4 regions of the Glaciecola sp. G7-5 genome follow, and region 2 is predicted to be linked to each of the others. Evidence: predicted binding sites of a transcription regulator. Region 2 holds the regulator's gene; each other region holds the start of a gene.
The links. The regulator FNR, encoded in region 2, switches genes on or off when oxygen is low (the NO sensors DNR and NnrR bind a similar motif). The targets are predictions, from matches to a motif close to TTGATCTAGATCAA.
Positions count from the first base shown of each region.

Region 1: a site for FNR is predicted at 1,398-1,411, ahead of atpD (F0F1 ATP synthase subunit beta). Genes of this name have one in related genera too.
Region 3: a site for FNR is predicted at 1,512-1,525, ahead of AC0L6H_RS04440 (OmpW family outer membrane protein). Genes of this name have one in related genera too.
Region 4: a site for FNR is predicted at 2,043-2,056, ahead of AC0L6H_RS17265 (MBL fold metallo-hydrolase RNA specificity domain-containing protein). Genes of this name have one in related genera too.

Region 1 covers NZ_CM147892.1:1,705,399-1,708,612, reverse strand. Annotated here, with positions in the region: gene atpD (F0F1 ATP synthase subunit beta) at 1-1,307, opposite strand, end outside; gene AC0L6H_RS07370 (GAF domain-containing hybrid sensor histidine kinase/response regulator) at 1,443-3,214, opposite strand, start outside.
Region 2 covers NZ_CM147892.1:3,650,744-3,653,957, reverse strand. Annotated here, with positions in the region: gene AC0L6H_RS16130 (heavy metal translocating P-type ATPase) at 1-328, shown strand, start outside; gene ccoS (cbb3-type cytochrome oxidase assembly protein CcoS) at 419-628, shown strand; gene AC0L6H_RS16120 (sulfite exporter TauE/SafE family protein) at 628-1,305, shown strand; gene fnr (fumarate/nitrate reduction transcriptional regulator Fnr) at 1,324-2,058, shown strand; gene ttcA (tRNA 2-thiocytidine(32) synthetase TtcA) at 2,135-3,031, shown strand; gene rssA (patatin-like phospholipase RssA) at 3,039-3,214, shown strand, end outside.
Region 3 covers NZ_CM147892.1:988,108-991,321, reverse strand. Annotated here, with positions in the region: gene aroE (shikimate dehydrogenase) at 1-505, opposite strand, end outside; gene AC0L6H_RS04440 (OmpW family outer membrane protein) at 678-1,379, opposite strand; partial or broken gene hemF (oxygen-dependent coproporphyrinogen oxidase) at 1,609-2,566, opposite strand; gene tsaC (L-threonylcarbamoyladenylate synthase type 1 TsaC) at 2,563-3,129, opposite strand; gene AC0L6H_RS04425 (topoisomerase DNA-binding C4 zinc finger domain-containing protein) at 3,119-3,214, opposite strand, start outside.
Region 4 covers NZ_CM147892.1:3,922,196-3,925,409, reverse strand. Annotated here, with positions in the region: gene AC0L6H_RS17275 (hypothetical protein) at 1-144, opposite strand, end outside; gene AC0L6H_RS17270 (DUF211 domain-containing protein) at 166-426, opposite strand; gene AC0L6H_RS17265 (MBL fold metallo-hydrolase RNA specificity domain-containing protein) at 484-1,890, opposite strand; gene AC0L6H_RS17260 (hypothetical protein) at 2,272-2,856, shown strand; gene AC0L6H_RS17255 (hypothetical protein) at 2,865-3,214, shown strand, end outside.

The DNA of each region.
Region 1 (3,214 bases), 1.9 Mb from region 2:
TCTTCAACTCTCACCGTTGCGCCCTCCATTCCACTGAACTGCTTAGTTGTATAAAATGGCTGTGTTAAAAAACGCTCCAATTGACGGGCTCTAGAAACCACTTTACGATCATTTTGAGACAACTGTTCTAAGCCGAGCATGGCGATAATATCTTTCAAATCTTCATATTTTGCCAGCGTTCGACGAACAGATTGCGCCAACTCATAATGACGTTCGCCAACGATACTAGGTGTTAGCATTTTTGAATGTGACTGTAGAGGATCAACCGCTGGGAAAAGCCCCTCACCGGCTCTTTTTCGAGATAAAGCAATAGATGCCGATAAATGCGAAAAAGTATGCACGGCAGCAGGATCGGTGAAATCGTCAGCCGGTACATAAACGGCTTGAATGGATGTAATGGCACCCGCATCAGTATTGGCAATGCGCTCTTCTAACTGTGCTAATTCTGTGCTTAATGTAGGCTGATAACCCAAGCGCGACGGCATTTGTCCCATAAGGCCAGACACCTCAGAACCAGCTTGAATAAAGCGGAAAATATTATCAATTAGTAATAAAACGTCTTTGTGTTCATCATCGCGAAAGTACTCAGCCATTGTTAATGCTGCATGCCCTACCCTAAAACGGCTTCCGGGTAGTTCGTTCATTTGCCCAAACAACATGACCATGTCTTTGAGCACGCCAGCATCTTTCATTTCACGGTGTAGTTCTTCACCTTCACGGCAGCGCTCACCTATGCCACAGAAAATACTGACCCCTTTTTGATGGCCTACCATGTTGTGGATCATTTCCGTTAATAAAACAGTTTTACCTACTCCCGCACCACCAAACAGCCCTGTTTTACCGCCTCTTTCGAGTGGTACCAGCAAGTCTATTACTTTAATGCCAGTAGTGAACACCTCGGTTTTGGTAGAGCGCTGCGACAGCGGTGGTGGCGTATTATGCACTGAGCGCCATTGCACATTTTCTAGTGCGGGTAGTTGGTCAATTGTATTGCCAAAAACATCAAACATACGGGATAAAATCTCAGGGCCTACGGGCGCTTTTAGTGGGCCTCCTGTATCAGACACTAGCATACCTCGCGCTAATCCTGCTGTAGGAATTAATGCAATTGCACGAATACGTTTGGCATCTAATTGTGTTTGCACTTCAAGGAAAATGGGCGATAGACGTTTGTCGCTTCTATCTATGCTTAATAAATTGCGCAGCGCGGGCAATTTCTCACTAAAATATATATCAACAACGCTACCCTGTACCGCCGTGACCTTGCCGACATTTGCATCAGGCACGTTTACTGTAAACTCATTCATCGTCGCACCTTATCCAATTCGAGACAGCAATAGGTCAATTTTTAAACTACTTCCCAGCTTATACAATAAACTAGAAGATAGTAAGGAGTTTTGATGTGTATCAAAATTATCGTAAGGTATGAAAGATAAAAAGGATTATGTGACGTAGTTTTTAAGTACTTTGTATAAGCTTTTTTTGTCTAGAGGTTTTGACAAGTAGTGATTCATGCCAAGTGCTAAACACTTCTGCTTGTCTTCTTGCATGGCATTAGCTGTTAATGCCACAATTGGAATCGTTTGATAGTTAGAAGCCGTCGAGCGAATAGCCACCGTCGCTTCATAACCATCCATGTTGGGCATTTGGCAATCCATAAGAACTAGAGAGAATGGAGGCGCCGCGGTATCACCCAATTTAGCTAAACATTCAATACCATCTTTCGCCGTATCAAAGTTTATCCCATGTTGCCGCAACATCTCGCACACGATAACCAGATTGATTTCGTTATCTTCCACCACCAAGACCCTCAATTGACTTAAATCTGCATTGAACGAGTCAATTGGTTCTTTTGTAGCTATACTTTTTGTTGAATCCAGCAACAAATCCAAATTTACAGTAAAAGTACTCCCTTTACCTACATGGCTTTGTACAGAAATTTTACCGTTCATGAGTTTCGCCAATTGTTGTGAAATTGATAAGCCAAGCCCAGTACCTCCGTATTGACGGGTTGTAGATACATCTGCTTGGCGAAACGGCAAAAACAGCTCAGGTATTTTTTCAGGCAAAATTCCAATACCGCTATCTTCAACGCTGATGACGAGTTCAACGCGTTGCTGATCTCGTTGCTGAAAACTCGAAGAAATTTTAATAAACCCTTGGTGCGTAAATTTTATAGCATTACTTAACAAATTGGCTACAATTTGGCGGATCCGCATGGGGTCAGCTTTCACAAAGACACCTTCAGTTGCGGAAAAATCTACATCAAAGCGCAAGGATTTCTCGCTCGCGCTTAAATTAAACACCTTAATGAAGTGGGTCAAATATTCATTAACGTTAATGGGTAGCAATTCAAAATCAACCTGGCCGGCATCGATTTTGGAGAAATCTAATAAATCGTTTACTAATGCTAATAAAGTTGATGCGCTATCACGCGCCATACCCAAGAAGCGAGTTTGCTCAGCATCAAAATTATCCGATCTAATAACTTGTAAAATGCCCAACACACCATTAATGGGAGTACGTAACTCATGACTCATATTGGCTAAAAATACACTACGTGCGTCCATAGCCAACGACAACTCTTTGTGCCGTTTTTCTAATTGTTCACGATAAAATACTTGCTTTGTAATATCCTGAAACGCGCCAACTAAACGAGTACATTGACCATTTTCAAATTCGGCTCTACCTTCAGTTGCTATCCACTTGGTTTTTCCTGTGTGAGAAACAATTTCAAATTCACCACCAAACCGACCACCTTCAGCGATTGCTTTTTCTACACAAGCTCTAATTCGATCGCGAGAGTCACCTTCTTTATAAAAATTAATACTAGTTTCAAGGTCGGGTGTGTAGCTTTGTTCAACATCATGAATTTCTTTTGTGACAGCAGACCAATAAACCGTATTTTTGACTAAATCAACTTCCCATGCGCCTACGCCAGCCAACTGTCCCATATCTTGTAAGACCATTTGTTGGCGTTCTAATTCTTCTTGTTGCGCTTCTAATAAAAGTATTTTTTGATTCCTTGCAATTTCATTACCTATCCAATGGGCAAGTACTTCTATTAAATCGTGATCTTCTTGTGTAAAGGGCTTTGCTCTAGGCGCCTCGGCTGAAAAATTTAAAGTACCATAACGTTGTCCGTCGACCAGTAGAGGCGCACCTATATAGCTTTCTAAACCAAAACCCTGATAGCATGGATGTTGGTTAATAT
Region 2 (3,214 bases):
GGTTGTTATGCTGGGTGATGGTATCAATGATGCTCCCGTATTGGCAGCAGCTGACGTATCCATTGCGGTAGGCAACGCTTCAGACCTTGCTAAAAATGCGGCCGATATTGTATTACTAAATCCAAAATTACAATCAGTTGTTGACCTACTAGTCATGGCAAAGAGAACAAAGTCCAAAATAAAGCAAAATATTGCTTGGGCTTTAGCTTACAATTTTTTGGTTCTCCCTTTTGCAGTTGTTGGTTGGCTAACGCCATGGCAAGCGGCTTTAGGTATGTCGCTTAGTTCGATTGTTGTGGTATATAATTCAACACGTTTAATGCGCTAAGCTAGCCAAGTAGTAAATACACAAGGTATGATAAATAACATGCTTTTTATGTTATCCATCTACATAAAAAGTAACAACAAGGTATCAGTGATGAGTATCATTTATGTATTAATTCCTTTGGCGATAATAATTGTTGGTATCGCAATAGGCATCTTTTTTTGGGCAGTTAAATCAAATCAGTTTGATGATTTAGAAAGGCAAGGTTACAGCATACTGTTTGATGATGATATTAAACAAAATAAAGAAGCGAATAACCTACCAAATGAAGACAATACAACAGACAAAGAAAGCAAACAATAGTGTCTGAATTTAGTTACTTTTCGGCATTTCTTATTGGGCTCGCAGGTGGAGTCCACTGTATAGGCATGTGTGGACCAATAGCAAGCGCGTTTACCTTTGCCGTACCTAAAAACACGTCACACACGCCCTATATTCTGAGCTACAACGCTGGGCGTATTTTCTCATACACTATTGCTGGAGCACTCACGGGTTGGTTGGGTAGCCTTTTCTCATCGAGTGTGGTTACAGGCTTACTGATATTGCAAAGTTTAAGCATTATATTTTTATTACTACTTGCTCTTTATATCAGTGATATATACAAAGGTCTTATTTATTTCGAAAAGGCAGGTGCTAAGCTATGGAAGCATTTAGCCCCAATTGCGAAGCAATTAATCCCATTTAAAAGTCCTTGGTACACCATACTTTACGGAATGATTTGGGGCTGGTTACCGTGTGGTTTAGTCTACTCGGCACTTACATGGTCACTGGCCAGTGGCAGCCTAGTGCAAGGCGCATTGTTCATGCTTTGTTTTGGTTTAGGCACATTACCCGCTTTGGTTGCGAGCAGTTTAGGAGCTAGTTTCCTTATTCCGATATTGCAACACAAAGCGACGCGACTTACGATTGCCAGTTTATTGTTTTTATTTGCAATAATTTTGATTTTCGATTTGTTTCAAGGTATAACAAACTTGGAATAGCAAAACAGCAGAGAGCCCATGTCAAATAAAGAGTTATCAATACATTGTCAGAGTTGTACTTTCAGTCATTTGTGTCTTCCAGTGAGTTTAAATAAACATGAGTTAGATTCTCTCGATGATATTATTGAACGTAAACGCCCTCTGCAAAAGCATGATAAGTTGGTTAATGCGGGCGATAAGTTTCATTCTTTGTTTGCGGTACGTTCTGGTTCATTTAAGTCCTACATAAGTGACAAAAACGGCATTGAGCAAGTTACTGGTTTCCATTTCCCTGGCGATATTATCGGCTTTGATGCCTTGAAAGACGAAGTTCACCAAAGCTATACCCAAGCACTTGAAACAGCCATGGTATGCGAATTGCCTTATGAAACCTTAGAAGAAGTTTCGAGTAATTACCCTAAGTTACGTCAACAAATAATGCGTTTTATGAGTTCAGAAATTAAACATGATCATAATTTAATTATGTTATTGAGTAAGCGCAGCGCTGAAGAACGCTTATTGCATTTTATTAATCATTTATCGATGCGTTTTGATGAACGAGGCTACTCAGCCAAACAATTTAATCTGTCGATGACAAGAAACGAAATTGGCAATTATTTAGGCTTAACGGTAGAAACGATTTCTCGCTTGTTAACGCGCTTTCAAAAAGAAAACCTAATCCAAGTCGACGGTAAATTAATTAGCATTATTGATTTTGATGGAATAAAGCAACGTATTCCAGAAAATGATATTGCGTTTACCGCAGTAGGCTAAATATCCCCACATTGTGATGCAATAACGAATAAGCTTGCTGTATACTTAGCAGGTTTTTCGTTATTGTGAAGTGCTCATGTCAGCTAAACTCAAATCTACATACAATTTTAATAAGCTTCAAAAGCGTATTCGTCGCGAGACCGGTAAAGCAATCATTGACTTTAATATGATTGAAGACGGTGACAAGGTCATGGTCTGTTTATCGGGCGGCAAGGATAGTTACACGCTACTCGACGTATTAATGTATTTTAAACGCATCGCCCCTATCTCTTTTAGCATAGTAGCGGTCAATCTCGATCAAAAGCAACCTGGTTTTCCGCAGCACATTCTACCTGACTATTTAGATGGCTTAGGGATTGAATATAAGATTGTTGAAGAAGATACTTATTCAATCGTCAAAGACAAAATACCTGAAGGCAAAACCACGTGTTCACTGTGCTCTCGACTGCGCCGCGGTATTTTGTATCGTACAGCGAAAGAGTTGGAAGCAACGAAAATAGCATTAGGTCATCATCGTGATGACATGTTAGAAACCATGTTTTTAAATATGTTTTATGGTGGAAGATTAAAGTCAATGCCACCAAAACTGGTAAGTGACAATGGCGAGCATGTTGTTATTCGTCCCCTTGCCTATTGTACTGAAGCGGATATTCAAAAATACGCAGATACGCTTTGTTTTCCTATCATTCCTTGTAATCTTTGTGGATCGCAAGAAAATTTGCAACGCAAAAACATTAAGTTAATGTTGCAAGATTGGCAAAAACGCTTCCCAGGACGCATTGAATCTATGTTTAAAGCAATGCAAAATATTGTGCCTTCGCATATGTTAGATCAGACCTTGTTTGACTTTACAGACCTTAGTGTACAAACACGAATAAATGGTGAAGGCGACATCGCATTTGATACGCCTGAACTGCCTAAAGCAGAATCTCAAGATATTGACGATCTGGTTTCAATAATAGAATTAAAGTAGAGTAAACATGAAAATTGGCTTAGCGTTAGGCGCAGGAGCAGCAAGAGGTTGGGCGCACATTGGAATCATCAGAGCCCTAGAGGATTTAGGGGTTAAAATTGATGTCGTCGCCGGTTGTTCAATTGGTGCATATGTAGGCTCTGCATTCGCAAGCGGTAAATTAGATGAGTTAGAGGAATGGGC
Region 3 (3,214 bases), 2.5 Mb from region 2:
TGTTTGTATAGTTTTGTAGCTCTCTTGCCTTGTCTTCACTACGATTGTAAATCGTCACACTTTTTATACCTGCATCAACCAACGCAGGCAAGGCCCCTTTCGCCGCTCCACCGGCACCAATCAAAAGGATGTTCGCATCTTGTAAAACAACGCCATGATTTTCTAGGTCGGTCACAAGTCCAATACCATCGGTGTTGTCACCTACAAACGAATTTTCTTTGCGGATAATTGTATTGACCGCGCCTGCTCGCATAGCCTGACTGGATAAGCTATCGACCCATGCCAACGCATCATGCTTGAAAGGCATGGTCACGTTCGCACCAATACAACGCGCATCAGCAAAAAACGTTTCAACAGAATTATTAAACCCGTCTTCGGGTGCTAAACGTTTGGTATATATTAAGTCTATACCAAATTGTTTGGCAAACATTGCATGAATAATGGGTGATTTGCTTTGCTCAATGGGGTTTCCAAATACGCAAGCAATAGCAGAAGAACTTGTCAAACTGTGTACCTAATAAAACACTAGGGCTAGCATAATACCGAAAATTTGTCTTAATCCAAACCATCTTCAAGATTAAGTTGTTTTTTCTTAGTAGTAATTATTCGCCACGCAACAAAAAGGGACCAACAGGTCCCTATTAATGTCTTAGCCTTAAAATAAAGAAGCTATTAACTTAGAACTTGTAAGCAAGTGAAATGGTATATACGAATGGGTTGATCTCAACCGTTTCAATTGTACCTAAGTCAGCGCCATTTACTTTAAACTTAGCTTCAGTTTCAATATTGATATAACGAACTGATGCGTTTAAATATAGCCCATCAGAAATTTCATAATCAGCACCTAGTTGCGCAGATAGGCCAAACGAGTTGTCTAGGCTCAAATCTGAAATAGTTGCACCAATCAAACCATCTATCGCGGCGACTGTTTCGTCATTAAAATCTTCGTCAAAAAAGATAGTATAGTTAATACCAAGACCTACATAAGGTTGAAATTTAGCGCCAGCATCAGCAAAAAAGTAGTTTGCGGTAATGGTAGGCGGTAAATGTTTAGTTTTACCTAAGTTACCACCACTTGCTAAGTCAATATCATGAGAAAAAGGCGTAGCGGCCAACAATTCAACATTCCAGTTGTCAGTCAAAAAGTAGGCAACATTTAAGCCAAGTTGGGTGTTGTTGTCTACCGATACTCCGCCCACAACTGCTCCGCCAAGTTCGAAGTTTGCACCACCCACTAAAATGTTAGAGCTTGCTTCGTCAGGAGCAACGTTGGTTAAACCTGCGCGAACTACAATGTCGCCAGCTTCATGTGCAAACGCATTTGCGCTACCTAAAGCTAAAACAGAAATTATTGCGCTTGAAAGAATAGACTTTTTCATTACTTACTCACTATATATTGATTAATTAAAGGTTAAATTAGAAAACTGAAACCAATAGTAAAGTAAGCAAGATATAAAATATTGATCTAGATTAAGCTTTGGCAAACACTTGATTTAACGCGGTTTAATTCGTTGATCCAAATCAAGCAATTAAGGATATTTGAAGGAACTTATCTTTGTTCTACTTTTATTCTACTTCATTAATAATGCCAATAATCAAAAAGGCTCCTTATAGGTCGAGCCAATTGATTGGCTTCAAATATTGTTGAATTTTACCCTCAGGAGATTCTGGTGAAGGCTTATAATTATATTCCCATCGCGTAAGTGGTGGCATAGACATCAAAATTGATTCGGTTCGCCCTCCAGTCTGTAAGCCAAATAAAGTCCCCCTGTCATAGACTAGATTAAACTCAACGTAACGTCCTCGGCGGTAAAGTTGGAATTGACGCTCTCGGTCTGAAAAGTTGCTGTTCTTTCTCTTTTTCGACAATAGGAACATAAGCATCTAAGTAACCGTTGCCAACAGCCTGCATAAACTCAAAGGATTTTTCAAAACCCCATTGATTTAAGTCGTCAAAGAATAGGCCTCCAACACCGCGTGTCTCGCCGCGATGCTTTAGATAAAAATAGTCATCACACCAGCGCTTATACTTAGGATAAACATCTTTACCAAAGGGGTCGCACAAATCTGCAGACACCTGATGCCAATGCTTTGCATCCTCAACAAAAACATAGGTGGGTGTTAAGTCAAATCCGCCACCAAACCACCAAATAGGTGCCTCACCTTCTTTTTGCGCAACAAAAAACCGTACATTTGCGTGTGACGTGGGCACGTAAGGATTATTAGGATGAATAACTAAGGAAACACCCATGGCCTGAAAACTACGACCGGCTAATTCAGGTCGAGCGGCCGTGGCGGAAGCAGGCATTTGCGTACCAAAAACATGGGAGAAGTTAACGCCACCTTGTTCAATCACATCTCCACCGCGCATGACGCGTGAACGGCCACCACCACCCTCTTCTCGTTCCCAGGTATCTTCTATAAATGAGCCACCACCATCTGCTAAAGAAAGCGTTTGGCAAATAGAATCTTGTAACTTGAGAAGAAAAGCCTTTACCTTATCTATTTGTTCTTGTGTGACACTGTCTAAATCGACCTTAGTGTTTGAACTGCTTGATTCGCTCATGCTCGAATGGTTTCCATCGTTAAACTGTGAAAAATTTTGCTCGGTGAGTTTTGTGTACCGAGCTGCCCGGCCACAATTGACACCTGATCTGAAAAATAAGCGCGCACCTGTGACTCTGTCATTGCCGGTGACTCACCAGCTGGATTCGCACTTGTTGAAATTAGAGCAGCATTTAAATGATCGCACATTTGCCTAACTAAAGGATGTTTAGTGATTCGCACGGCAATCATGCTTGAATCCCCGCTTACCCAATCAGGCGTGGCCGATGACTTTGGCAATAACCATGTAACTGGACCAGGCCAAGAAGCCAAAATAGTATCTTGTGTCGTTTGGGGCAAGCTGTCGAATAAAACATATGGCGCTATTTGCGAGAAATTACTGGCAATTAGAATCATGCCTTTTTCAACACTTCGGCTTTTTAGTGCCAATATTTTATAAACTGCCTCTTTGTTTAAAGGATCACAGCCAAGACCATATACAGCTTCCGTTGGGTATGCAAACACCTGACCCGACTTATACCAATGAGCTAATTCCCGCATCGCGTGTTCAGATTTATTGTTCATGTTCGCTTTCATCAACTAAATGTGCACACTTGGGGTCTGCACATATATATACATTCTCGGTTTTCGCTTTTCGCAGCATGATATT
Region 4 (3,214 bases), 270 kb from region 2:
CACTTGAATATTTGAACTCAATAAAAAGCCAAGAATTAAACCGAACATGGTAAGTGCCCCATCAAATCCATTGACAATAAAATATCGACGAATAATTGACTGAGACTGGCTCAAACGGATGAGTTCAAGCCATTTAGTTAACATTTGGTAAGCCTCCCATTATACTTAGCTCTTGCCATAGACTTCTACTACGTCAATGCTATGTATGGTTGCTCCCAGCTCGTTCAATTTGGATTGTATTTGGTCAAAATTCACATGCTCGCCGGTAATGTCTAAGTAGATAGACTCTGTGCTTTCATCTATTTCAACAAGTTCAAGTTTGATATTCCAAGCTGGGTTTAGTGCAGACAAAGCTATAGAAAATTCATAAGCGTTCGGTTTATGAGCTTTTAAAACGTCTAACTTTAAGCGGCTAACATTATTCATTCATTTTCTTCTTATCAAATCAAGTTAAACAAAAGTTATAATAAGCCAACAGGACACTTAATCAAAAAACCATAGTGTCGCCAAGTTGGGGGGGGTTACTTTAATATGCAACAATTCCCATATACGGTTAGCCAAAGCATCTATTGCTTTGGGCTCGCCGTGCACCAGTGCAACACTTGGCTTATTTTTAAAACCTTGCAACCATTCAATTAATTCTGCTTGCCCAGCATGAGCCGAAAAGCCGCCCAATGTCTCTATTTGGGCGCGTACAACAAATTCATCACTAAACATTTTTATATGCTTTTTACCGTCAACTAATAAACGCCCTAAGGTACCGTTTGCCTGATATCCACAAAAGATAATTGTATTTCGGTCATCCCAAATACGTTGTTTAAAATGATGACGAATTCTTCCCCCTGTGCACATTCCGCTTCCTGCAATGATAATTGCGCCTTTTTTAATACGGTTAATAGCAATTGATTCATCGGTTGAGACCGACAAATATAGATTAGGAATAAAATCTTTTAATATAGATTTAGACGAGGGGCTAGCCCCTTGTATTTCTATTTGGTCTAATGAACAAAACCATTGGTCGTATACCCGCGTCACTTCAATTGCCATTGGGCTATCAAGTGCGACTTGCCAATTTTGCAATAAACCTTCTTTATGCAAAATACCTAAATAGAACAAAATTTCTTGTGTACGCCCAACCGCAAACGCGGGGATCATAATATTGCCCCCTCGCGCTTGTGTGTCTCTTATAATTTCACGCAATTGCTCTAAGGTATCTTCAATTTTCTTATGGTTTCGATCGCCATATGTGCTTTCCATGAGCACCACGTCAGCTTCTTTGATAACAGTAGGGTCTTTCATCAACACAGCATTTTTATTCCCTAAATCACCTGAAAATACAAGTTTCTTTTGGCTGTGATGTTCATCGATAAAAAGCTCTACAATTGCACTACCTAATATATGCCCAGCATCTTGAAATTGCACGTGCAAGCCCCTCAACACCTCTTGCTTCTTTTTATAGTCAATTCCACGACACAAATTTAGCGCTTCTTCAACATCTTCTTCTGTGTATTCACGGGGAAGAGGTGCTTTGCCTCTTCTTGCTCTTCGCAGGTTTTCTTTTTCTAAGTCACCTAAATAAATATTTGCTGAGTCTTTTAGCATGACGTCAAGCAAACCAGCCGTTGCCTTAGTACAATAAATTTTTCCAGTAAAACCTTGGTTGACGAGTTTTGGAAGCAAACCACTATGATCAAGATGAGCATGTGACAAAACAACAGCATCCACCGTAGAAGGGGAAAAATCAAAAGATTCTTTTTGAATACGGTCGACTCCATGTCCGCCTTGATGCATTCCACAATCCAGTAAAATACGCCCAAAACTTGATGATTCAAGCATATGGCATGAGCCTGTGACTTCCTGCGCGCCGCCATGAAAGGTGATAGTCGCCATTATTTAATCCTCAATTTATGGAATTTTGAACTATGACAAGCTTGTTTAGATAAATTAGTTATCTTACATTTAGTAGTGTAAATCCTAATATTATATCTACGCTTTTTAATAGCCTTTAAAAGCTTAGCCTACTTTAATCGCGGAAGTTAATATTGATCGTAGTCAAAGTCTTTATCACTAGTTGGTTATAATTTATGCAGTATAGTAGCTGATAAGACATTTGGCATGATGCTGTTAAGGCAATTGAAAATAGTCACCGATACTTATTGGTGCTTGCTAGATCCATTAATTGCAAAAGATCTTTGCAAAAATTGTTACTACTAGATAAAAAAGAAGCCAAATCGTTTTATACCTAAGTGTAAGCACATTTAGGAGATGGCGATGAATTTTATTTTTTCACAAACCCCGATTAGCTTAATGACGACTTTATTGGCTAACCTTAAGCGCTATACGCTAAAAACATTAATCCTCAGCGCTTTTGTTTTAGTCAGTGGTTGCAGCACAACGGTTACGCCTGCGAGTGTTAGCGAATTAAACACGCAAATAAGTGTACTTGAACGCATTGATACAAAATGTACAGAACAAGTGCAGTCGCAGCAAAGGGCGAATACGAATCCTACACTCAGCCAATATCTCTCGCTTGCACATTCGGCGCAGCACTGTGTCTCTGATATTCAGTATTCTCCCCAACATCCTGATGTTGAAACGGCAATGCAGTTTACGGCTTTAGCTTTTGTTAGTTATGTTAAAGCAGGCGATATGGACTCTGCACGCAACACGCTAGAGACGTTTAGATCTTCTTTTCCTCAGCAAGACTTACTCTTTGCAGACTACAGTTCTTTTGTGGATACAGCCTATGTTTTAGTGAACACGCATTCGCTATCACATCACCAACTGCTCTCCTTAAATATCAACCCTACCTTGCGCGCTGAAATTACTCGCCAGCGCAAATGGTCAATTGATTAGGATTAATTATGAATAAACAAAATAACAATTCGCTGCTTTTCGCAAATAAATGTCGTCTATTCGTAGCTAGTATCAGTGTATGTGTTTTGCTCAGTGCAAATGCCTATGCCAGCGAAACGACTAAGGGAAATTGGCAACCGGTGTCAGCCGATGCTTTAGTTGAGCTCCCAGCGAATCTAATAGAAAAAAGAATACAACAAGATTTTAGAATGTCTCCGATGGCCCTTGAGTTATTTAACATAGAAAAGCAGATAAGCGCAAAGAGTGAGCAAATTAAAGCGTTAAAAGCCTTAATTGCAGACGCTAGCGATGACACTATGGTTGATGAAAAAGTAGACCTTATTCAACTTAAATCAGC